3 regions of the Paenibacillus sp. FSL H8-0034 genome follow, and region 1 is predicted to be linked to each of the others. Evidence: riboswitches for the same ligand, from Rfam matches in the RefSeq annotation. Region 1 holds a riboswitch; each other region holds the start of a gene.
The links. A riboswitch is a leader RNA that binds a small molecule or an ion and turns the genes downstream of it on or off. The one in region 1 is predicted to bind cyclic di-AMP.

Region 1 (7,789 bases):
TAGGTACTGTTAACAAAATGAACAGTAAACTTACTTTCAAATTCGAATAAAATTGACCTGAGGTTAACAAATCCGCGAAATTATCCAATCCAACGAACTCAACGACCCTTCCACGAGGATCTGTAATGGTCATGCTAAGGTATACAGATTTCAGCATAGGGTAAAATAAAAAGGTTATAAACAGAATCAGGGAAGGGGCCAAAAACAAATAGGCTAACAGGTTTTCTCCTAACTTTTTCTTTCTAAGTAATGCACTATCCGCCTTAATTAAAACGCTTTCATTGGATGACAATTTGCATACCCCTTTCTTAGAAAAGTTACGTTTATCAGTTGTGGGAGCGTTCCCTTCTCACTCACAGATGGTACCTCTGCCGAGTTGAAGCTCCCTTCCTTGATCCGGGATACTCAGATGTTCGCTGACACGTTCATTCAGCTTTCTGGGTAACACGGGTACACATTTAGAGAATAAAAAAACACATAAAATGCTTTGTTATAAAACAAGCAGTTTATGTGTATCTCCTATTCTCCTACACAACTATTAACTTGTTTTCATCATACACGGTAGTAGTCAATTTTGTCAATAAAACGTTTACAATTTCTTAACATTAAATTTTTCAACACTTTTATAGTACCCAAACTGGCCATTTTTATTGACCAATGTCTATTTATTTCATGAAATGAATAGCGTTGGATCATGCTTTCTCCAGGATCAAATGGTTTCCCATACCCGTAGTGTGTCATTCATAATCAACTTCCAAGTCAGTGCGATGTTCACGCTTCTCATGTATAATAAGAGCCGTAGACCGACAAAGGAGTGGAACCACGATGTACAAAATGCTGGCAATCGATATCGACGATACGCTGATCAACGACCGTAAGGAAATAACCGAGGGAACCAAGGCGGCTTTGGAAAAGGCTTTGGCGCAGGGCGTTACCGTGACACTGGCAACCGGCCGGATGTATGCATCCGCCAAACAAATGGCTGCCCAGCTGGGCTTGAATGTTCCGCTCATCACCTACCAGGGCTCGTTGGTGAAAAATTCCGAGGATGGCGCAACGATTTATGAACGTACTGTTCCCACTGACGCGGCACATCATATTTTTGCATATTGCGAGCGCAATGAGCTTCATCTGCAAACCTATTTAGAGGATATTTTGTATGTACAAGCAGATAATGATAAAAGCAGAGATTATGCTGCCCTATCGAAGATCCCTTATACGGTCTATCCCGAGTTCCACGAGCTGGCGGATAAGCCATCGACCAAGCTGTTGATTATCGATGATCCCGGACGATTGGATGAAGTAGCGGTTGAGCTTCGCAATGAAATCGGCCATCTCGTACATATTACGAAATCGAAGCCTCACTTCCTTGAAATCGTGAATCGTGAAGGTACTAAAGGGCATGCGATCCGCTTTTTGGCTGAACGATTTGGTTATGAGATGTCAGAAGTTATGGCAATCGGCGACAGCTGGAACGATCATGAAATGCTGGAAGCCGCGGGTTTTGGTGTGGCGATGGGTAATGCCGTGGAATCGCTTAAGGAAATTGCCGATTTTGTGACCTTGTCGAACAATGAGGACGGAGTTAAGCATGTGGTGGAGAAGTTTGTTCTGCAAAATAGCTCTGATCGATAGGCAGGTTAGAGTGCCGTTTTAATGAAGAGAATTATAACGACAAAGACGGACTCCCGAAGGAATCCGTCTTTTTTTGGGGTGATCTATGGGTTAGCATGGGAGCAGTTGGCGGCTTCTCCCACATCATATCATACGTCAATCTATCTATCTTGGAACGACTTGTTCCTCCCCTACAAACGCACATTTTTTATGAGTCCAATCCATTAGCCTTTTGCCTTCATAACATACATTAGGTGAAATGGAAGGGGGTTGGAACTATGGGATATGTAGGTGGAGTTGGCGCTTCTTGTGGCAGTTGTGGAGGTTACGGTTTGGGAACTACCACAGGTGTTATTCTGGTTCTGTACATTCTGCTTGTTATTATTTTGAGAACATTCTAATATGAGTTAGACAATAAAAAGACAGTGACCGAAAAGGGAGCACGCTCCCGTTATCGATTACTGTCTTTCATGCTCTTATTTGGCAAAAATATGATTTCCGATGGTTACGGTCTGGGGTCGAGACCAGATCCACTTGCTGGTAGCGGTTATCGGATTGAAATAATAAAGTGACTGATTCGTAGGATCCCAGCCACGCAAAGCATCCTGCGCCGCCAGATACGCGGTTGCATCAGGGGTCAGCGTATATTGTCCGTCATCGACAGCCGTGAATGCCCCCGGTTGAAATACAACATCATGAATATTATTGGGGAACTGACCGGATTGTATCCGGTTCATAATCACGGCTCCGACAGCAACCTGACCCTCGTAAGGTTCACCACGAGCCTCGCTATAAATAACTTTGGCCATGATATCCAACTCAGCCTGATTTAATGAATAGTTTTTTAGCGATTTCCACGTTTGATCGCCGACAACTCCGTCAGAAGTTAATCCATAATCTTTTTGAAACTGGCGAACGGTTGCCAGGGTTTGTGAACCAAATTGTCCATCCAGTACATGTTGATCATACCCTATTGTTCTTAAACGGAACTGCAAATCCCATACATCTCCGCTTGATATTCCCTTTGTTAGTAGAGCCGCGGCTTGAGCCTGGTCCGTATGCACGGTACCCAGACTCATAAGAAGCAGCGCGATCCCCACAACAAATGCTTTCACTCGCTTCATTCGTTGTTTATCTCCCTTCGCTTTGGCAAAAGGGGTTATATGCTTAATTCGCAATAAATTCCTGAACCCACTCGCCATTATAATAAGACACACCAATTTTTGTATAATTAGGATTCATAATATTTTGTCGATGTCCTTCGCTGTTCATCCATGAAGTCATGACTTCCTGCGGAGTCTTTTGACCCATAGCAATGTTTTCACCGGCATACGTATACTTGATGCCATACGTGTTCATCATATCAAATGGAGAACCGTAGGTAGGCGAATTATGATCAAAATAATGATTATTGTACATATCCTTCGCTTTATCCAGTGCCATAGCCGATAATGCACTGTCACTAGTCAGCGGATTCAGACCTGCCTTCGCGCGTTCCTGATTCACCAAATCGACTACTTGACTGGCAAAGGTGGATTCAGTTGTCCCTTGCTGAACTGTTGAGTCTGTACCTGAACCTGTTTCCACACCTGTTCCAGTCCCTGTATTTGCAGCTGCACCATTACCTGTATCTACGTTAGTACCTGTATCTACATTTGTATCTGTATCTACGTTTGTATCTGCGCCAGTTCCTGAACCGAAGTCCGTTCCGAAGCCTAATCCTTGACCTGTGCCTATGCCAGGAAGATTCAATACCATACCAGGCCAAATGTTATTGCCATTGGTAATCTGTGGATTGGCTTTAAGCAGATCACTTAAATTAATCCCTTGCTGCTTGGCAACCACCGTCATCGTATCGTTACCTGTAGTTACTGTGCATGGAGCAGCTGAAGCAGCTGTGGCTCCAACCACCGTACCCAGAGCGAGTAAACCAGTTAATACAGATTTCTTCAAAATCATTTCGAACATCCTCTCTTTTTTGCGGCCTATGAGGTTAGCTGACGGGTTCGGATCAAAGAGTAAGGACCCGGCCATGAATATGGCTTCACCCCAAATAATAGGTTCCCCCATGCCTCTATAAGAAGCTTCGGCCTGAATGGTGTCTCTTAAAAAAACAATATGCTCAGCTTGGAAACTAGCTGTCTTTTTAAGAGAGTTTCATCTTAACATGGGAAAACCCGAAGTACACTGATCAAAGTTTTCCAATCTATTGGGGTCGAATGCTATCATTCGTCTGTCCTTTTCGTATGTGCAAAATTAAGCATGAAGGACAAACGATCATACATACGATAAAAGATGTAAGTAGGGATGTAGATTTCTAACCTGACATTTCAGGAGGATGATATGAAAAATTCTGAATCGTTCGTCCCCTTAAAACCATATCTTCATACCAAGGTGTTGGTGATCGGCTGCGGTCCTTTTTTGATATCTTTGGCTGACACGTTGCTTGAATCAGGATGGCTCCGTTTCCACATACTAATTACGGAATCCGTACCTACCGATCGTGAACAGCTGAAGGAATTGGTCGAGCATGCTCGTTTAACAGATCCTATGGCCGTAATAGAAGAACTTTGTCTGGATCGCAGCGGGAGAACTGAATGGCACGAGACAGTCGCGCCCTTTCATTCAATTTTGTACGTCTCGCAGGAAGCTCATATCGAGGAGCTTCGGAACTTGAATGCGGTTTGCAAAGTACAGCAGAAGCTGCTGCTGCCGGCTTTCTGTATACAGCAAATAGGACTGGTCGGGCCGCTCGTCCATCCGGACATGGAGGGCTGCTGGGAGTCTGCGTGGCGTCGGCTCCACCAAGCTGCTCTTGGCAGCACCCATCTCTCGTCCGACTTCTCGTCCACGGCAGGAACCATGCTGGCGAACGTCATGGTATTTGCGTGGCTCAAAGCGTTATCGGAAGCGGCTGAATCTGCAGCGCAACAGGCTTTCTTTGTACTTAATCTAAATACGCTGGAAGGCGATTGGCATTCATTTGTACCCCATCCGCTCGTGACCGGACTCCTTACGGCCCCTGATCGTACAGCCTATGTACAAGAATTTGAAATTCCCGATGCGCTGATTAAAGAGGAAAGAGAGCCTTATGGGTGGTTTTCCTATTTCAGCAGACTAACGTCATCCACAGCAGGAATCTTCCATACTTGGGAGGAAGGGGATTTGGGGCAGCTGCCGTTGGCACAGTGCCGTGTTCAGGCTGCTGATCCTCTCTCGGAAGGACCAGCCAAGCTGCTACCCGATGTAATTCGCTCAGGTCTGACTCATGAAGAGGCACGACGGGATGCAGGACTAGCCGGAATTGAAGCATATGTAACGCAATTGTCTACTTTATTCACTTCAGAACTGCCTCCATTCCCGTATGCTCATGGAAATGGGGCTGCAATTCAACCGTTTATCGGTATTGGAGCAGGTGAAACAGTCGCAGAAGGAGTGTGCCGCGGGCTGCTAATTTGCTTGACTGACACATTGACCAAATCGTTGATCAACCGGAAACCTTTTATCCGTCAAGTGCTGCCAGATAACGTCGAGGACGAACGCTGTAAATACTATTTGCAGTCATTGACGCTTATACAGGGGGCGCCAACGATCGGTCTTGGTATGGAATTGTACGGCTTTCCTGTTGTATGGGTCGGTATAAACGGCCTTTGGTATGGTCATGTAGGCTTGAATACGACATTGGCCTTAAGAAGCGTGCTGCAGCAAGCTCTGCGGTTCGCAGCAAACACACAACTGATACTTCCGCCGTCAGTACTCGTTGCAGCCTCTGTGATACTGGAAACAAAAGAACCCTCCCATCTGATCATTCCTTCCACACAAGAGAGTACATCATCTGAAATCTTGGCTGCGGCCTTGCAAATCCTGAAGCGGGACAGCAAGCGACTGCATGTGATGGATATGGCCAATGAGCCTTTTTTGAAAGAAGGGCTTGTAGGGGTTTGGGGCGTTCTTGTGAGAGAGGAGGATTCCCGATGAAATCTGTCATCGCGATTGTCGGAGAGGGAAAGCTTGCGGACCTCGTGTACCGGAGATTGTCTCATTCCTATTCAATCGCCCTACTGAATGATTTCAAGGAGAGTGTACCGGAAGCGGCACAATTGGTTATTGTTCTGCAGGATGAAGCCAGTTCCTTCTTGGTTAACGAAATTGAACAATTGTTGCAGCCGACAGGCATCCCCTGGATCCATGTCTGTGTTCTTGGTGATGAAGGTGTGATCGGACCCTTAGTACGACCCGGCTCACCGGGATGCTCGTTATGTGCGGACACGCGTTATCAGATGGCAGGACGCAATTTGGAAATGTCCGAGCAGCAGCTGAGAAGATTGGTATACGGAGACGAGCTTGATGAATCGGGCATTTCGCTCGCTGGCTTGCTGCACATATCCTGTCTAATTGAAGCAGAAGCACAGAGAATACTCCAGAGTAAGCTGGCTCTCACGGAAGGGCGCATCTATCTCGTTAACTTAATAACTTTGAAAAGCTCCCTACACCCTTTTTTACCTGACCCCCTATGTACCATGTGCGGTCAATTACCCGATGATACTGCTACGATAGCCCAGATTAAGCTCCAGCCAAGTCTTAAGAGCAGTCCCGCTAGCTTTCGCTGTCGTTCGGTTAACGAACTGAAGGATGTATTGATCAAAGATTATTTTGATTCCCGAACCGGACTTTTTAATGTATATCAGCCAGATCTTGCTTCATCCTTTGCTGCTGTCCATGCCAACCTTCTCTTGTTTGCAGGAGACGAGGTGACAGCAGGCCGCACTCATTCCTATGTGACCAGCACGCTGACCGCGATATTGGAAGGATTGGAGCGATATTGCAGTCAGGCACCGCGCGGTAAACGAACCGTAATTCGTGACACCTATCACAATCTCGCAGAGCAAGCGCTCAATCCGCTTGATGTAGGTGTGTATACAGATGAGCAGTATGCGCAGGAGGATTTTCCATTCCAACCGTTTCATCCGAACCATCCCATCGATTGGGTCTGGAGCTATTCGTTTATGCAGGAACGTTCGATTCTCGTTCCGGAGCTGCTGGCGTATTATAGTGTGACTTATGGTGAAGGCTATGTGAATGAAGCCTCCAACGGATGTGCGCTTGGCAGCAGTCTGGAAGAAGCGATTTTGTATGGAATTTTGGAGGTTGTAGAACGTGATTCATTCCTGATGACCTGGTACGCACAGCTTCCAGTGCCCCGTCTTGATCCTTATTCCACTGATAGCAAGGAATTGCGCTTAATGGTCGACCGTTTGCGAGCGGTAGCAGGGTACGAGGTTCAGTTGTTCAACATTACGACGGAGAACGGAATTCCATCTGTGTGGGCATTGGCGAAGAACACCAGGCCAACGGGAGCGAATCTCGTTTGTGCAGCTGGTGCTCATCTGGATCCGATAAGAGCCGCGATAAGCGCTATCCATGAACTCGCCGGCATGATCGGATCGCTTAGCACGAAGCTGGAAGCCAACCGCGAAACCTACCTGCATATGCTCGAAGATTCCTCCCAGGTTCGCCAAATGGAGGACCACTCCTTATTATACAGCCTGCCGCAGGCGGAATCGCGCCTGAGATTTTTGCTCGATAACCATCAGCCCTTGCAAACGTTCGCTGAAGCGTTTAAGCAGGTAACGATCCCACACACAGATTTGACAGAGGATTTAAAGGGCATTCTTATGGTGTTCAAAAAATTGAAGCTGGATATTATTGTCGTCAATCAGACAACACCCGAAACATTACGCAACGATTTGCATGGTGTGAAAGTGATCATTCCGGGCATGCTGCCGATGACATTCGGACATAACCTTACCCGCTTATCAGGACTGGAGAGACTACTGCGTATACCGGCAGAACTTGGATATGTGGAGCAGCCTCTTACATTGGAGCAGCTTAATCCATATCCACATCCATTTCCATAAATTTACAAATGCTTCTACAAGAAAAAGCCGCTCATCTTTTGATGCGGCTTATTAACTATTTATGTGATTAATTTGTATTTATTTCTTACCTGCGTGCTCGGACATCGGCAAATCTGTCGGGGAATACACGCCGATATTGTTCGTTCCTGCCTTAAAGGCCCAATATAACTCGGTAACCCCTACACCTACAGCGAATATGAACAGCACGAGTACAACTGAATACGTAATCTCCATCATATAATTGTCCCGAACATGCT
Region 2 (7,789 bases), 5.8 Mb from region 1:
CTTCGGAGATAGCCGCTGCCCAGGCCATGAGCGGAAACAGTGCAGGGAACGTCATGTTCAGCACGGAATCTGCTGCATCATTCACCGACCATACGTCAAAAGCATGCTCCGCTATAAAGAACAGCACTTGCTGGACGCCGAGAATAAAGAAACAGAGCAGGTAGCCGCGAGTCATGGCCACCCATACCTGGCCCCCAAAAGCGGGATCCTGCCATTCCGGCAGCGGATTCCAGCTGTAACGGGACCACATCTGTCTGCCGGCAAGGACGGAGAGGTAGACGCTAACAGCCATCATCGCAATATTAATATTGAGAAGCCACAAGTAAAAGAGCGCTTCGAACTGGGATGGACCCGCCGTATGTGAGGTTCGGAAAGCCGGCAGCATGTTGAAGTTGTTTCCAATATAAATAATGAGAAAAATCAAGGTCAGCCACAGGCCGCGACGAAATGTGATTTGACGCCGATAGCGTATGATGATGAACAGAGCTGTAGCCGCCATAATTAACGATACACCCATACTGATGTTGGTCATCAGGGAGGCGCTGCTATTTTGCTTCTCCTTCCATTCCTCAAAAGCAGCCGGGATCTTGAAGTCAGGCTGGAAGGAAACGACCTGACCCTTGGAAACGAGAAGTGTAAGCTGTAGCTTTGCCTGCCCGATCAGATCAGTCCTGCTCTCATAAACAAGCACACGCCCCGTTAAGGAGGGGGAATTATTTTTCTTGTCCCGTTGGGGATGGGAATCCAGCAAGGTGAAATTGGTTGGCGAGTAGCCCTGTTCCTTGATCGTCTGCTCGGCCAACAGCTGAGGGTCCACTCCTGGCGCAGATACCGTATCTGCTCTGGACGATGGCGACTCATACGTCTTCCAGCCGAGCACCTTCTGATTCGAGTAATTGATATCGATGTAATAAGTTTTAGAGCTGGCAAGGTCATTAATTTCAACCTCGTAGTAGTCCAGCGGAAGCTGGGAATATCGCTCCGTATAAGAATGGAATAAGTGCTCCTTTTGCAAGTACCCGCTTCGTTCGGAATGAGTTTGGTATAACGTGCTCGTTGTATGATCGTCTGATAATGCGAAATGCTGCCTGGCAAAAATGACTGCTGTGTCAGCGGCCGCCTGCTGGGTAATCGTCGGTAGTCCATCCGCCTCTTCATTGGATGAAGGAGGTCCAGACAAATACGAGGATATGAGAATGACGGTAAAATAAAGGATAATACCAACAACTGCCAGCAACTGCAGCGGTCTATCCAATGAACGATTGATCATAGTAGTCTCCTTGGAATGAAGAAATGGGAAGGCTTGATTATTGTATTCCATAAACTTAGCATACATGTCTGATCAAATCCAATGCATTACCAAGCATAACGGGGATAAACGTTGAAAACCAAAGCGAATCCTCAGTTTGATGCCTGCCAGCTATAATAAGAATCGGAATATCCCTGCTTTTCGAGTTATTACGACTTTGTACTTATGGAAGAATAGCCTTATAATTCATATCAATTGAATACAGAAGCCGAATTTCTTTCCGAAAACGGGGGAACCATTTGTAGTAGTAAGGGGTGAATTCGATTCCATTCATGAGAGTGGAATTGATAGGGTACCTGTAAACCCGAATCCGTCAGCTAACCTCGTAGGCTTTATGGCAGGAACCTGTTTAGTTGACATTGGGTTTCCGATGTCTTTTTTTTGTTCTTTTTCAAATATTTGTGAGGTGAGAAATGAAAGTAACGTTGAAAAAAATCCAATTAACACCTCCGCAAATTTTGGTATTGGGTTTTGCCGCGATTATTTTGATTGGAGCACTGGTGCTTACGCTTCCAGTCTCATCGGCGACGGGGGACCGATTATCTTTTATTAATGCCTTGTTTACAGCGACATCTGCCACTTGTGTGACTGGGCTTGTTGTTGTGGATACAGGTACGTACTTCTCCGTGTTTGGTCAAATCGTTATTGTCACGTTGATTCAGATTGGCGGACTCGGCTTTATGACGATGGCGACCTTATTTGCCTTTGCATTGAAGAAACGAATTTCTTTGAAGGAACGCCTCATTCTTCAGGAAGCGATGAACCAAGGGAGTATGGAAGGCATTGTGCGCCTGATTCGTAAAGTAATTCGCTACTCGCTTACGATAGAGCTGATAGCTGCGATCATTTTTTCCATCCGCTGGTCCATAGATCTTGGTCCAGCCAAAGGTATTTATTTCGGAATCTGGCATGCGGTTTCATTTTTTAATAATGCAGGGTTCGATTTGTTCGGCTCGGTGAGCGGCCCATTCAGCAGTCTGACCTCGTATGCGGCCGACCCGGTTATCAACATCGTTTCAATGGGACTTATTGTGTTGGGCGGTATTGGTTTTATCGTCATGTCGGATCTGCTCGAATATAGAAAAATAAAACGGTTGTCGCTGCACTCCAAGGTAGTGTTAAGTACAACGGGCGTGTTGATCCTCACAGGAGCTGTGGTGATGTATGCTTTTGAATTCAGCAACGCCAAAACATTAGGATCACTGGACTGGTCAGGGAAAATATGGGCCTCGTTCTTTCAATCGGTAACGCCGCGGACAGCAGGGGCCAATACGGTCGATATCGGAGCTATGCGCCAGGCTTCCCAATTTTTTATGATTATTCTGATGTTTATAGGTGCTTCTCCAGGCTCGACAGGCGGAGGGATCAAGACCACGACCTTCATGACGCTGATCGGTGCTATTGTGGCGATGATTCGCGGCAAGGAGGACATTGTATTGTTCCATTACCGCTTGGGTAAGGATCGTATTCTAAAGGCGATTACGTTAACGATGATTGCACTATTTCTTGTGATTTTCGTGGCCATGATATTATCCACCACAGAGAGTCATCCATTTCTGATGATACTCTTTGAAGTTACCTCGGCTTTTGGCACGGTAGGGCTGACGATGGGATTAACGACGGATTTGACGATGGTTGGTAAAATATTGATTTCACTGACGATGTTTGCTGGCCGTTTGGGGCCAATAACCTTGGCCTATGCACTCGGACCCAAAACTGAAAAAGAATTATACAGATACCCTGAGGGGAAAATTACAATCGGATAGGGGAAAAGCAGGATGAAGCGCACGCAGTATGCAGTAATTGGATTGGGGAGATTCGGGTCAAGCTTGGCCAGAGAGCTGACCAAGTTAGGTCATGAGGTTCTTGGCATTGATCAGGACGAAGAAGCGGTTGATGAAATGAGCGAGGTGTTAACCCATGTCGTCGTCGCTGACTCCACAGATGAGGAGGTGCTGCGCTCACTGGGTATACGTAACTTTGATTGTGTGATCGTGGCGATTGGAAGCGATATTCAATCGAGTATATTAACGGCTATTTTGCTTAAGGATATAGGGGTGCCGTTAGTTGTTACCAAAGCGTTATCCGAGCTGCACGGCAAGGTGCTGAACAAAATCGGCGTTGATCGTGTCATATTCCCGGAGCGCGATATGGGAATACGTGTAGCGCATCAACTAGTATCTCCGAATCTATTGGATTTTATCGAGCTGTCCAGGGATTATACGATAGCTGAGCTGTCAGTACCGAAACGAATGTCGGGGCGAACGCTGAAGGATCTGAATTTACGAGTTAAGTATGGCTGTAGTGTTGTTGCTATTAATAAGAAGGAAGGCGTTATTATCGCGCCTACGGCTAATGATTTATTGGAAGAACGGGATATCATGGTGATCATAGGCACGAATTCGCAGATCGAATCGTTTGAGAATGAAGTGAAATAATCGTTTATAGAAACATGTTGATTGCTGGAGTCAGATTCGGAGTGTGTTGAGTTGAATAACGAGGTCAGTGAGCTGGTTTACCATGTGTTGTTCTTATTAATATTTATATTGGGTATGGGTATGCTGTCTGGTAAGTTAGCCGCCTGGTTGAAGCTTCCGGATGTCGCTTTATTTTTGATTGCCGGAATGGTTGTGGGTCAGGGCCTGCATCTGGTAACGGAGACCAGCAGCTCGTTTACGAATCAGTTTATATTAACCTTGGGTTCAGTCTTGATATTATTTGATGGCGGTCGCAATATCCGATTGTCCGGTCTTCGAAAAGTATGGCTCACCTTGACACTGCTAAGCGTTCCCGGTGTGCTGATCACCTGTGGGGTTGTCGCCGTGACGGCTCATTGGCTGCTGGGCATGCCTTTATTGTATGCCGTACTGCTTGGGGCTATCATTTCATCGACAGATCCGGCAACTCTGATACCCGTGTTCAAGCAGGTGCGGATTCGTACCAAGGTGAGAGAAACAGTTGAGAGCGAATCGGCATTCAATGATGCGACCGGATCGATTCTGACGTTTTCCGTGCTGGCTGTGATTACAGGAGGACAGGCAATTTCCGTATCGGCAAGTGTTATACAGTTTGTGGTTACCGCGCTTGGCGGAATCCTGGTCGGGGCTGTCATAGGTTTCATCTTGGTCTATGTTACGGCGCATAGCAAGCTCGGCTGGATGCGGGATTATGCCACCATAGCGATGGTGGTTACAGCTATTTCCGCTTATTTGTTAGGTGAAACGATACATGTCAGCGGGTTTATGGCTACATTTACAGCAGGGCTCATTTGGGGTAATGTGCATATATTCAAGCTCGATTTACAGGACAAGCATCAAGAGATGGGTCATTTTAGCGAAAATATAACCGTTATCATGCGGATGCTGATTTTTATTATGCTTGGCAGTCAGGTTAACTTTGGCGTGATCTGGGCTAACCTGTGGCCGAGCCTCGGGGTGATCGCTGTTTTCATATTCATTGCACGTCCGTTAACTGTGCTGGCTTCGGCACTGCCGGACCGCAAGGCACGCTGGACCTGGAGAGAGCTTGTATTCATGTTCTGGGTTCGTGAAACAGGAGTCATTCCTGCGGCCTTATCCGGTATGGTGGTGGGACTTGGCGTGAAGTATGCGGACATCATGGCTTCGGTAACTTTCCTCGCGGTGCTGTTCACGATCCTGCTGCAGGCAGGTACGACGGCCTATGTGGCCCGAAAGCTGGGTGTCACTGAAGCCGATACCGCTACTGACACGGAGGAGCTCAATCGCTCCGGTTAAAGTGGCTCTTGGCCTTTTCAATAAAACGTTGTGCCGATGGATGATGAACGGCTTCCTCTGTAAACAGCAGCGAGGTCGTTCTTGTTGTTTGATCCAGAGCAGGAATGAAACGGACGACCAGCTCGTTTTCCTCCAGAAAATGACGGCGAAGATAAGACTCGGGCAGCAGGGTAGCGGTTTTACAGGTGGACACGAGACGAATGATCGCTTCGAATGAATCGATCTCCATTTTGACATCAGGATGTAACGAATAACGCTGGAACAGCTCGTCCATCAGAATCCGGTACCAGGTGCCCCGTGAAAATAGGATCATTGGAAGCTCGTGCAGGTCTTCGATTTGTATAGCAGCTTTATCCACAAAAGGATGATTATCCGGCAGCACAATACATAGACGGTCGTCGAAAAGCGGAATGCACTGCAGCCCGGGGTGCTCAATCTTTGAGGCCACCAGGCCGATATCTACCTTGCGCTCCTTGACCATCGGGACGATCTCATGGGTTTTTCCGGTAATGGCTTTAATGTCGGTATGAGGGTAGTCCTTGGCATAAATCGTAATGAGATCAGGCAGGGTGGACTGCAGTGTGGTAAGACTGGCCCCGATAATAATACTGGAGGGCTTATCGGTCGTTTTGAATACCTCCAGAGAACGCTGCAGCTTGCGCCCCATAGCGCGCTGCTCCAAGGCATACTCATAGCAGATTTGTCCGGCACGGGTAATCTCCAGTCGTTTGCCCTTGCGGTGAAACAGCTGGATTCCAAGCTCCTCCTCCAGACGCATAATTTTTCTGGATAAGGCCGGCTGTGAAATATTTAACGTTTGGGAAGCCTTATTCAAGCTTTCCATTTCGACGACAATGGCGAAGATATCGATATTCTCAAACATCCAATAACCTGCTTTCTGTTATGTGAAAAACGCATAAGTGATTATAAAAAATCGGCACTTCCATTATAAGCACTAAAGGAGTACGATGTATAGGTCACGTAATCTTCACAAAATTTGTCTATAACTGCATAAAACGTTGTCGATTCATGGAAAATAGGCGTAGCGAACTTGTTGACGCTTGTTTCTTGCGGGGGTACAATGAAATATGGTTTTGACAATCGTGTGAACACGGCTATTTACTACTTAAGGGGGGAACGCATTCTAATGTTTCGAAATTCGTATTTAAATCGTAAGCTGCATTCATTACTTGGTGTGATTCCGGTCGGATTTTTCCTGGTCGAGCACCTAATCACCAACTACTCCGCTTCTAAAGGCGGACATGTGGCATTTCTGGAGAGCGTGGATTTTCTTCATAGTCTGCCTATAACGCTTGCACTGGAAATTGTAGGGATCTGGATTCCGCTGCTGTATCATGCCATTTACGGCTTGTATGTTGCTTTTACGGCGCGGAATAACGTATCTAATTATGGATATTTCCGCAATCAAATGTTTTTTATGCAGCGCGTGACAGGGGTAATAACGTTCTTGTTCGTGGCATGGCATTTCTTTGAAACCCGTTTTCAAATTACGCTGGGCTTGCCGCAGGAACAGATTGGCGTGCAAATGCATCATATTGCAACGAATCCGGTCAATTTTGTGTTTTACTGTATTGGGATTGTGGCTGCGGTGTTCCACTTTAGCAACGGTATGTGGTCATTCCTGGTTAGCTGGGGAGTCACTGTCGGACCGCGGGCGCAAAAGGTTTCCACATTTGTATGGATGGGCGTATTTGTAGTGATGACGATTATGTTCATCATGTCTTTGACCGCATTTTTAAGTCCTGAGTTCCAAAATCTGCCGATGCCGGTTAAAGGTTAAGGAGGGAATACACAACAATGGCTAATTCAAAGGTAATCGTAGTTGGCGGGGGTTTGGCTGGTTTAATGGCCACAATTAAAGCTGCTGAGGCAGGTGTTCACGTTAGCCTGTTTTCACTGGTTCCTGTTAAACGTTCACATTCCGTCTGTGCGCAAGGTGGTATCAATGGCGCCGTTAATACAAAAGGCGAAGGCGATTCCACCTGGGAGCATTTTGATGATACCGTATACGGAGGAGACTTCCTCGCCAATCAACCGCCTGTTAAGGCGATGTGTGATGCTGCACCTGGTATTATCCATCTCATGGACCGTATGGGTGTTATGTTCAATCGTACACCGGAGGGTTTATTGGATTTCCGCCGCTTCGGAGGAACCCAATACCACCGTACGGCATTTGCCGGAGCTACTACTGGGCAACAATTGCTCTATGCATTGGATGAGCAGGTACGTCGCTGGGAGACTGCGGGTCTTGTAACGAAATATGAGCATTATGAGTTTCTGGGAGCTATTATTGATGACGATGGCGTATGCCGCGGTATTACTGCACAGGATCTGCGCAGTATGGAAGTATTGTCCTTCCCTGCAGATGCGGTTATTCTAGCATCAGGCGGTCCTGGTATTATTTTCGGTAAATCAACGAACTCGGTTATTAATACAGGTACAGCGGCTAGTGCGGTGTATCAGCAAGGTGTTTATTACGCGAACGGCGAGTTTATCCAGATTCACCCTACAGCGATTCCGGGCGATGACAAGCTGCGCCTGATGTCGGAGTCTGCACGTGGTGAAGGCGGTCGGATTTGGACCTACAAAGACGGCAAGCCTTGGTACTTCCTGGAAGAAAAATATCCAGCCTATGGTAACCTGGTTCCTCGTGATATTGCAACCCGCGAAATCTTCGCAGTGTGCGTCGACGACAAGCTTGGCA
Region 3 (7,789 bases), 1.9 Mb from region 1:
GACGATATCCTCAACGAAAGAGCAGCTGGTGAAGGCGCGGGAGGATTTGGCTAACAGCAAGCAGGATTTACAGAACGGCATCGTGAAGCTGGAAGCGGCAATTAAGGAAACTGATAAGAATTATAATAAAATGCGCAACGACTTTGATTTGGGGCTATCAACGAAATTCCAGCTGGAGCAGGTAGAGACCCAGTTAAACAATCTCAAGCTTGATTTGCAGAGCAGTCTACAGAAACAAAAAACGCTGGAAACGACCAATTCCTTATCACAGCTGGAACAGGGCTTACTCATATCGGATGTGTCAATCCGAGAGGCCGATCGGACCTTGGAGCATATGGAAGTGAGAGCAAGCGTTAGCGGAGTACTGACAGATTTGCCGGTTGAAGTTGGCATGACGCTTCCAGCAGGCTTCCGTGCTGCACAGATTCAGCAGCTGGACCCTATCAAGATCAAAGCTGAGCTTACCGAAGAGGCGGCTGCGCTAGTCCGCGGGAAGCAAGAGCTATCCTTTTACATATCCGGTTCAACTGAAAAATATAAGGCCAAAGTGAGCTATCTGGCTGATGTTGTCAGCACCCAATCCAAAGCCTACTCATTGGAACTTGAATTGCCCAATCAGGATCGCAAGTTCAAGCCGGGAATGAAGGCTCAGGTTCTGCTGACAGAAGATCAGGATCAAATCGTAGTCACCGTGCCGACCTTAAGTATTGTTCGTGAAAGCGGAGAGAGCTTCGTATTCGTTATGGCAGGAGATACCGTAGAGAAGCGTAAGGTCACACTGGGTCGTTTAAGTGATACGTATCAAGAGGTCATAAGCGGTATCAAGGAAGGTGAACCGTTGGTAACCTCCGGGCAGAATCAACTGAAGGATAAAGAAAAAGTACAGCTAGCTCAATAAACCATGCTTGTCACAGGAGGAGAACGAAACGAATGAATAGAAGGTTAACCGTCATCGTAGCATCAGCCGTGTTATCGGCATCGATCACCGGCTTCATGAGTCCTGCTTTTGCTGAGGTACCCGTAACAACGAGCATAGAAACAATCAGTCCTGCACAACCCGTCCAACCGATCGCTGCCGTATATCCATTGACAGATGTATTGAATGTACAGCTGAAAAGTGTTCTGTCAGAGGAAATTCTCGGAGGCACCCGGATCGGCATTGTGATCAAAATGGAAAATACAAGCACCTCGATCACCAAGGTTCCGGATTATGAGTTTCGTGTACGCACCAGCAAAGGGATAACCTATACGCTGCAGCCAAGCACAGCGAATCCAAGAATCATTCAGCCCCAGACCACAACCGATATTAGTTACATGGTCGTACTGGATCGTGCTGAGAAAATAAGCATAAGCGAAGTTAATTGGATAGATGTTGATTATTATGTATATCCCAAGAAAGAAACTCTCATGGCTTCAGTTCCGATCACGATACAGCCATGGAATGGTGTAGATACGTCCATGACCGATTCTGCTGCGATCCGCAAGTGGTCTGACGCTTTCCGGATTCCTGCATTGGATTCCCCAATCGAATACACTCCCGTAGATATCCATAAGGAATCTACCAAGACGGGTAATGTATATGTCGTTCAATTGCTGGCTTATAACCCGTCGAGTCAACGAGAAGCCATACCCGATTTTTCCATAGATGGGAAAAACGATAAAAAGGTGTTCACAGGCAGCCGATTAGAGAAAGATACGATTCAATTGGATGCCAAAGAAGAAAAGTATATGCATTACGCAATTCCAACCGATCAGGATACTGAGCTGTTGAGCTTGAATCTGTTGACTGCTGAAAGCTTCACATCAGGAGCTTCCAACGTGGTTAGTTATCAAGTGGGCAGACTGAATATATTGCTCCCAGGCGATGCGGCTCCACAAAATTATGAAGCTTATGCATTAGGCACCTCCATGAAATTTGATGCGCGAAGTGAACTTATCCATCCGGATTTGCAGGTGTCATTGGTTGAGCTTCATATGAATGACAACCTGGATGAAGGCAGCAAGCAAGTAACGGCTAAATTCCGTTTGTATAACCAAAGTGCGCGACCGCTCGCTATCCCCATGTTTCAAACGGAACTGATCGGCAGTGGAGGTTACCAATACAGTGGCAGACGTCAAGTTCTGGCGGCAACTTCTGTCCTGCCCAACACAGGAACGACCATCAATTACACGTATGTGGTACCAGCTACTGAGACAGGCACAGGACTTGCCTTAAAGCTTCAGGATACAACGGCACAAGCGCCGTACAAATCAACGATTGCTGCCTACAGTGTAAATTTACAGCCATCGGACAAGGAAGACAAATTCAGTATATACCCATTTGATGTAGCGATTGACCGTTGGGATATTTCCTATTTGTTCAATTCTGCGACTCTTCAATATACGTACAAAGGCAAGTTTTTCTTCGATATTGAACGCATCAAAGAGACCCAGGTAGATGAAAGCTTCCCGCAGCTTCAATTTGAACTGCATGATTCATTGGGACGGCTCGTGGGCACCTCTGTGAAATCGTTGATTGGGCAGGAACGTCTGGTTACAGGCGAGAACAATATTGCTTTTACCGGCAATTCTGAACAATTTGACACGCCGCTGACTTTAAAAGTATACGAAATATTCAAAACGGAAAATGGAGATGCCAAACGTCTACTGACTGAATTAAGCAGACCGTGATCTTTAATTTATTGCTGCAGCAGGGGAGATTCCATTCTGCCCAACTATTCCATCCGCGGCTGGATATTTTCAATAATCCGCAGGAGCCATCGGAAGTGATTTGCGGGATTCGGCCTTTCAATAGAAGACAATCAAATTGATAAATTTCCATGGAGCCGATTTTGTAGGGTACAAGGAAAATTCAATGGGTACGGTCAATGGGTCGGCGAGCTTTAGCATGATGCATGCACTCCTCTACATTTTTTGAATTTGGACAAACCAAAGGAAGCCCGAGAGCAGAGAAACTCTACTCTCGGGCTTCCTTTGCATGAATAAATAAGGTCAGGGAGATACGAGTGTGCTTCTCTCTCAATTCGCTTACGAGGTTAGCTACCGGATTCGGGCTTGAGAGTGCCCTACCCCCGGGCATCGAAGATGCCAAGAGGATTCACCCCTATAAGCTATCTATCCTAGATAGCTTATACTGGGTCCCCCGTTTCCCTGAAGTGGTCGTTCAAAAAGTCGCTTTTTTGAACACATATCTTATGGGAATTAAGCATTGATAATGGATGATATGGAGTTGTGAAGTTAATGAAATGTATCATACGCTGGCCGTTAAATAATGTAAAACTCCAATCCGCATCATAATTACGCCTTTTTTGCTTAAAAGGTCGATGAAAGCGGAATCAAACCTGATTTCCCTTTATTATCTATATCTATGCTAGCTCATGCTGGGTATTTGAATTTTCCTTCGTAAAACGGAGATATCGAGAGATGGATGCAGATATCGAGAGCATGAGAAGGATTTGGATACCATGCAAGTCAATTATAGCTTTGTATGCCGTGCGGTATTTATTTACAGTGTTAAGCGGCTGGCGTATGATACATCTCATGATTCCAACAAAGTTTTCCAAGTAACGGCTGAACTTTTTCAGCCCTATGAACCGGTTCATAGGGGCGAGAGCGTCGTTTTTATGAGAGAGGATGATGAAGCTTGTGATCGTGTTCAACGACCATGAGGTATATAGGAAATGTAGATTTGTAGGGATTGTCTGTAATTGAAAATGAATCATGCACTTTATCGCTGAGTCCTTGAATTTAAAAGGAACGGGGGAACCAAAGAAGCGCGTAATCCCTGATTCGTTAATTCGTAGTCAGGTACACGAGCTTCATGGGGTGAATCCTTCTTGGCATCTTCGATGCCTTGGGGTAGGGCTACTCTCTAGCCCGAATCCGACAGCTAACCTCGTAAGCGTATAGGGAGAGGCAACAATTGTCGTGCGTAAGACACGGTTTGTATAACTGTGTTTTCAGAAGCCACGAGAAGAGTTCCGCTCTTTTCGCAGGCTTCTTTTTGTTGTCTCCTTTTTGACATTCATAGGAGGAAGATTGAAATGGAACAACAGGAAGTCATTTTGGTTTCGGCACCCAATAAAACAGGAGAAGGCTTCATCCTTCAATTGCTAAAGCAGGGCTTGCGTTTTGCAGCTATTGCCAACAACCAGGGAGAAAAGCAAAGACTGGTCAATATTGGTGTGAAAAATATTGTAATGGTAGATACCACAGAACAAATCAATTGGACTCTTCCAGACTTTACCATAGGGAAAGTGTTTATTTTTGAGCGAAGCCTAAATCTGTGCTGCCGTTATATTCAAATGTGCCGCAGATGGACCTCCAAGCCTATTTATGTCATCACCCATACGAGTAATCCGCGTCTGGTCTACAAAGGACTCGGGGCTGCCTATGTGATTCATACGACGAGCGAGGATGTTTCCTTTTTAATTCAAACACGTGTGAAATAAGTGCCAGCTTCTTTTCGGAAGCTCTTAGGAGGGGTAACCATGTTGGATCTATATATGGTACTGATGCTAGCCATTGCTTACGCGCTGTTCAGTGGATTTTTGTTGTGGTGCGGGCGTATTACTGAAGAATCAGGAGGCGAGCGTTTATGATCGTTGTCATTATTTTTACAATATTTATTTTTATTTATCTGGCCTATGCCTTGGTTAATCCCGAGAAATTTTAATAAACGAGTAGTCCGGTGAATTATTAGCGGAATCGGAATGGGCGGAATCGTTCTGGAGAAGCGAAGCGTTCGGAAGAATGATCTGACCGTGCAGCGGACTTTTTCACCAATCTTTACGAAGTCAGTTTTGCTAAAGCAAAACTCAGCACATGCTTACGAAGAAAGTTTTCTTACGAAAACTCTGAGGAGGAAACAAACAAATGGGCATTTTGCAAATTGCCGTCGTGATTGTCATTTTGGTGCTGTTGGTAAAACCAGTAGGTACCTATCTCTATAACGTATTTTCTAATGAAGCGAATCGGACTGACAAGTGGTTTGGGTTTATCGAAAAACCGATTTTTGCAATGATCGGTTTAAAGGAACGAAAGGGTATGACCTGGAAAACCTACGCGCTCAGTTTTATTGTGACGAATATCGTGCTCGTGGCCATAAGCTATATGATTTTGAGAATGCAAAAGTATTTGCCGCTCAATCCGAACGGGATTGACAACATGGAAGAAACGTTGACCTTCAATACGGTCATCAGCTTTATGACCAACACGAATCTGCAGCATTACAGCGGGGAGTCGGGCTTGTCTTATTTTTCGCAGATGGCTGTCATTATGATGATGATGTTCACCTCGGCAGCGACCGGGTTTTCCGTAGCCATTGCCTTTGTCAGAGGGATTACGAGTAAAGGGGAAACGATAGGCAACTTTTTTGAGGATTTTGTAAAAGCGCATATTCGTGTATTTTTCCCGTTTGCTTTTGTAGTGACTCTACTTCTTGTGGCTCTTCAGGTTCCTCTGACGCTGCAGCCTACAATAACCGCAACGACGCTGGAGGGTACTGAGCAGCAAATTGCTATCGGACCGGTGGCGGCACTGGAATCGATCAAGCATATCGGTACGAATGGCGGCGGATTTTTTGGAGTGAACTCGGCCCATCCGTTTGAGAATCCGAATCCGCTGACCAATGTGATTGAAATTTTATCGATGTGGGTTTTATCTGCTGCGCTTCCTTACACGTACGGCTTGTTTGCCAAAAACCGCAAGCAGGGTTGGGTTATTTTTTCCTCGATGATGATCTTATTTATTATGTTTCTGTCCCTTATTTATGCTGCGGAGTCAAGCGGTAATCCTGTCATGAACAGATTGGGCATCGATGCCGCACAGGGCAGTATGGAAGGTAAAGAGGTCCGCTTTGGCATTCCGCAATCGGCACTGTTCGCTACGGTAACGACAGCGGCGACAACTGGCAGTGTCAATACGATGCACGATACACTGACACCGCTTGGCGGCATCACGCCAATGGCTCTCATGATGCTGAACTGTGTGTTTGGCGGTAAGGGCGTCGGGCTCGTTAATATGCTGATGTATGCGATATTGGCGGTATTTCTCGCGGGGTTAATGGTCGGTAGAACACCGGAGTTTCTCGGTCGGAAAATAGAAGCACGCGAAATCAAGCTGATTGCTATTGCGATTCTGGCGCATCCACTCATTATTTTGGCATCAACAGCAATTGCGTTGGCTACTGATTTAGGAAAAGCGGGAATAACGAATCCGGGCTTTCATGGCATTTCACAAGTTTTGTATGAATTTACATCCTCCGCGGCTAACAATGGTTCGGGGTTCGAAGGATTGGGCGATAATACACCATTCTGGAATATATCTACGGGAGTTGTGATGCTGTTCGGCCGCTATATTTCCATGATTGCGATGTTGGCGGTAGCCGGATCGATGCTGCGCAAGCAGTGGGTTCCCGAAACTATCGGAACTTTTCGCACAGATAACCGTTTGTTCGCCGGTATTCTAATAGGAACGGTTTTAATTATAGGCGCTCTGACGTTCTTGCCTGGTATTGTATTGGGCCCGATAGCCGAGCATTTGACGATTCGTTAATGGAAGGAGTGGATATTATTCATGCAAACCAATAGAAAAAAAAGCTTATCTGGTGACATCCTTCGCAATGCCGTCAAAGACAGCTTTGTGAAGCTGAATCCGATGACGATGATGAAAAATCCGGTTATGTTTGTTGTTGAGGCTGGCACCTTGATCGTGCTGCTGATGACGATTTTTCCAGGATATTTTGGTACGAGTCAAAGTATGGGTTTTAACCTGACTGTATTTGCGATTCTGCTCTTCACTCTGCTGTTTGCAAATTTTGCAGAAGCACTTGCTGAAGGCCGCGGGAAAGCACAGGCCGATTCACTGAAACAATCCAAAAAAGAGATCAGCGCCAATAAAGTGGTGAACGGTGGATTGAAGCTGGTTCCGTCTACCGAGCTGCGCAAAGGAGATATCGTCGTTGTTTCTCAAGGAGAAATGATACCGGGCGATGGAGAAGTGATTGAAGGGCTGGCTTCTGTAGACGAATCCGCCATTACAGGAGAATCCGCTCCGGTGATTAAGGAAGCAGGAGGCGACTTCAATTCGGTAACAGGCGGTACCCGTGTTGTCAGTGACAAGATCAAGGTGAGAATTACGAATGATCCCGGGGAATCGTTTATCGACCGGATGATTGCTTTGGTTGAAGGCGCCAAGCGGCAAAAAACACCGAATGAAATTGCGTTGAACACGCTGCTCACCAGTTTGACGTTGATTTTCCTTATTGTTGTCGTGACCTTGGCTCCGATTGCCAAATATCTGGACATTCAATTGGATATACCGGTATTGATTTCATTACTGGTATGTCTGATCCCGACGACAATTGGCGGTTTACTATCAGCTATCGGGATTGCAGGGATGGACCGTGTGACCCAGTTTAATGTTCTCGCCATGTCAGGTAAAGCGGTCGAAGCCGCTGGGGATATTAATACGATGATTTTGGATAAAACAGGGACGATTACATTCGGTAACCGGATGGCCAGCGAGTTTACTCCTGTAGATTCTGAGAACATAGCGGTTTTGGGTGAATGGGCTGCGATCAGCTCCCTCAAGGATGAAACACCGGAAGGGCGTTCGGTGCTGGAATTAATGAAAAAGCAAGGAATGGCCTATGACAGCTCGATTGCCGAGGACGGGGTATTTATCGAGTTTAAAGCGGAAACCCGGATGAGCGGGATCGATTTGTCAGATGGACGTAAGGTACGCAAGGGAGCTGTGGATTCGGTAAGAAAATGGGTGGAATCTCAAG

Region 2: linked by a shared signal. The riboswitch ahead of NST47_RS08640 (TrkH family potassium uptake protein) and the one ahead of NST47_RS34295 (CAP domain-containing protein) in region 1 are both predicted to bind cyclic di-AMP.
Region 3: linked by a shared signal. The riboswitch ahead of NST47_RS26120 (hypothetical protein) and the one ahead of NST47_RS34295 (CAP domain-containing protein) in region 1 are both predicted to bind cyclic di-AMP.

The regions. Positions count from the first base shown of each region.
Region 1 covers NZ_JBBOBS010000001.1:7,674,710-7,682,498, forward strand. Annotated here, with positions in the region: gene NST47_RS34275 (carbohydrate ABC transporter permease) at 1-292, opposite strand, end outside; gene NST47_RS34280 (Cof-type HAD-IIB family hydrolase) at 826-1,635, shown strand; gene NST47_RS34285 (hypothetical protein) at 1,893-2,015, shown strand; gene NST47_RS34290 (cell wall hydrolase) at 2,091-2,738, opposite strand; gene NST47_RS34295 (CAP domain-containing protein) at 2,782-3,573, opposite strand; cyclic di-AMP (ydaO/yuaA leader) riboswitch at 3,581-3,716, opposite strand; gene NST47_RS34300 (bacteriocin maturation protein) at 3,958-5,592, shown strand; gene NST47_RS34305 (TOMM precursor leader peptide-binding protein) at 5,589-7,532, shown strand; gene NST47_RS34310 (J domain-containing protein) at 7,611-7,789, opposite strand, start outside.
Region 2 covers NZ_JBBOBS010000001.1:1,883,578-1,891,366, forward strand. Annotated here, with positions in the region: gene NST47_RS08635 (CPBP family intramembrane glutamic endopeptidase) at 1-1,270, opposite strand, end outside; cyclic di-AMP (ydaO/yuaA leader) riboswitch at 1,506-1,656, shown strand; gene NST47_RS08640 (TrkH family potassium uptake protein) at 1,723-3,075, shown strand; gene NST47_RS08645 (potassium channel family protein) at 3,088-3,747, shown strand; gene NST47_RS08650 (cation:proton antiporter) at 3,862-5,064, shown strand; gene NST47_RS08655 (LysR family transcriptional regulator) at 5,048-5,947, opposite strand; gene NST47_RS08660 (succinate dehydrogenase cytochrome b558 subunit) at 6,212-6,865, shown strand; gene sdhA (succinate dehydrogenase flavoprotein subunit) at 6,883-7,789, shown strand, end outside.
Region 3 covers NZ_JBBOBS010000001.1:5,774,036-5,781,824, reverse strand. Annotated here, with positions in the region: gene NST47_RS26130 (efflux RND transporter periplasmic adaptor subunit) at 1-898, shown strand, start outside; gene NST47_RS26125 (hypothetical protein) at 931-2,670, shown strand; cyclic di-AMP (ydaO/yuaA leader) riboswitch at 3,009-3,172, opposite strand; cyclic di-AMP (ydaO/yuaA leader) riboswitch at 3,722-3,920, shown strand; gene NST47_RS26120 (hypothetical protein) at 4,044-4,451, shown strand; gene NST47_RS37220 (potassium-transporting ATPase subunit F) at 4,598-4,675, shown strand; gene kdpA (potassium-transporting ATPase subunit KdpA) at 4,876-6,555, shown strand; gene kdpB (potassium-transporting ATPase subunit KdpB) at 6,577-7,789, shown strand, end outside.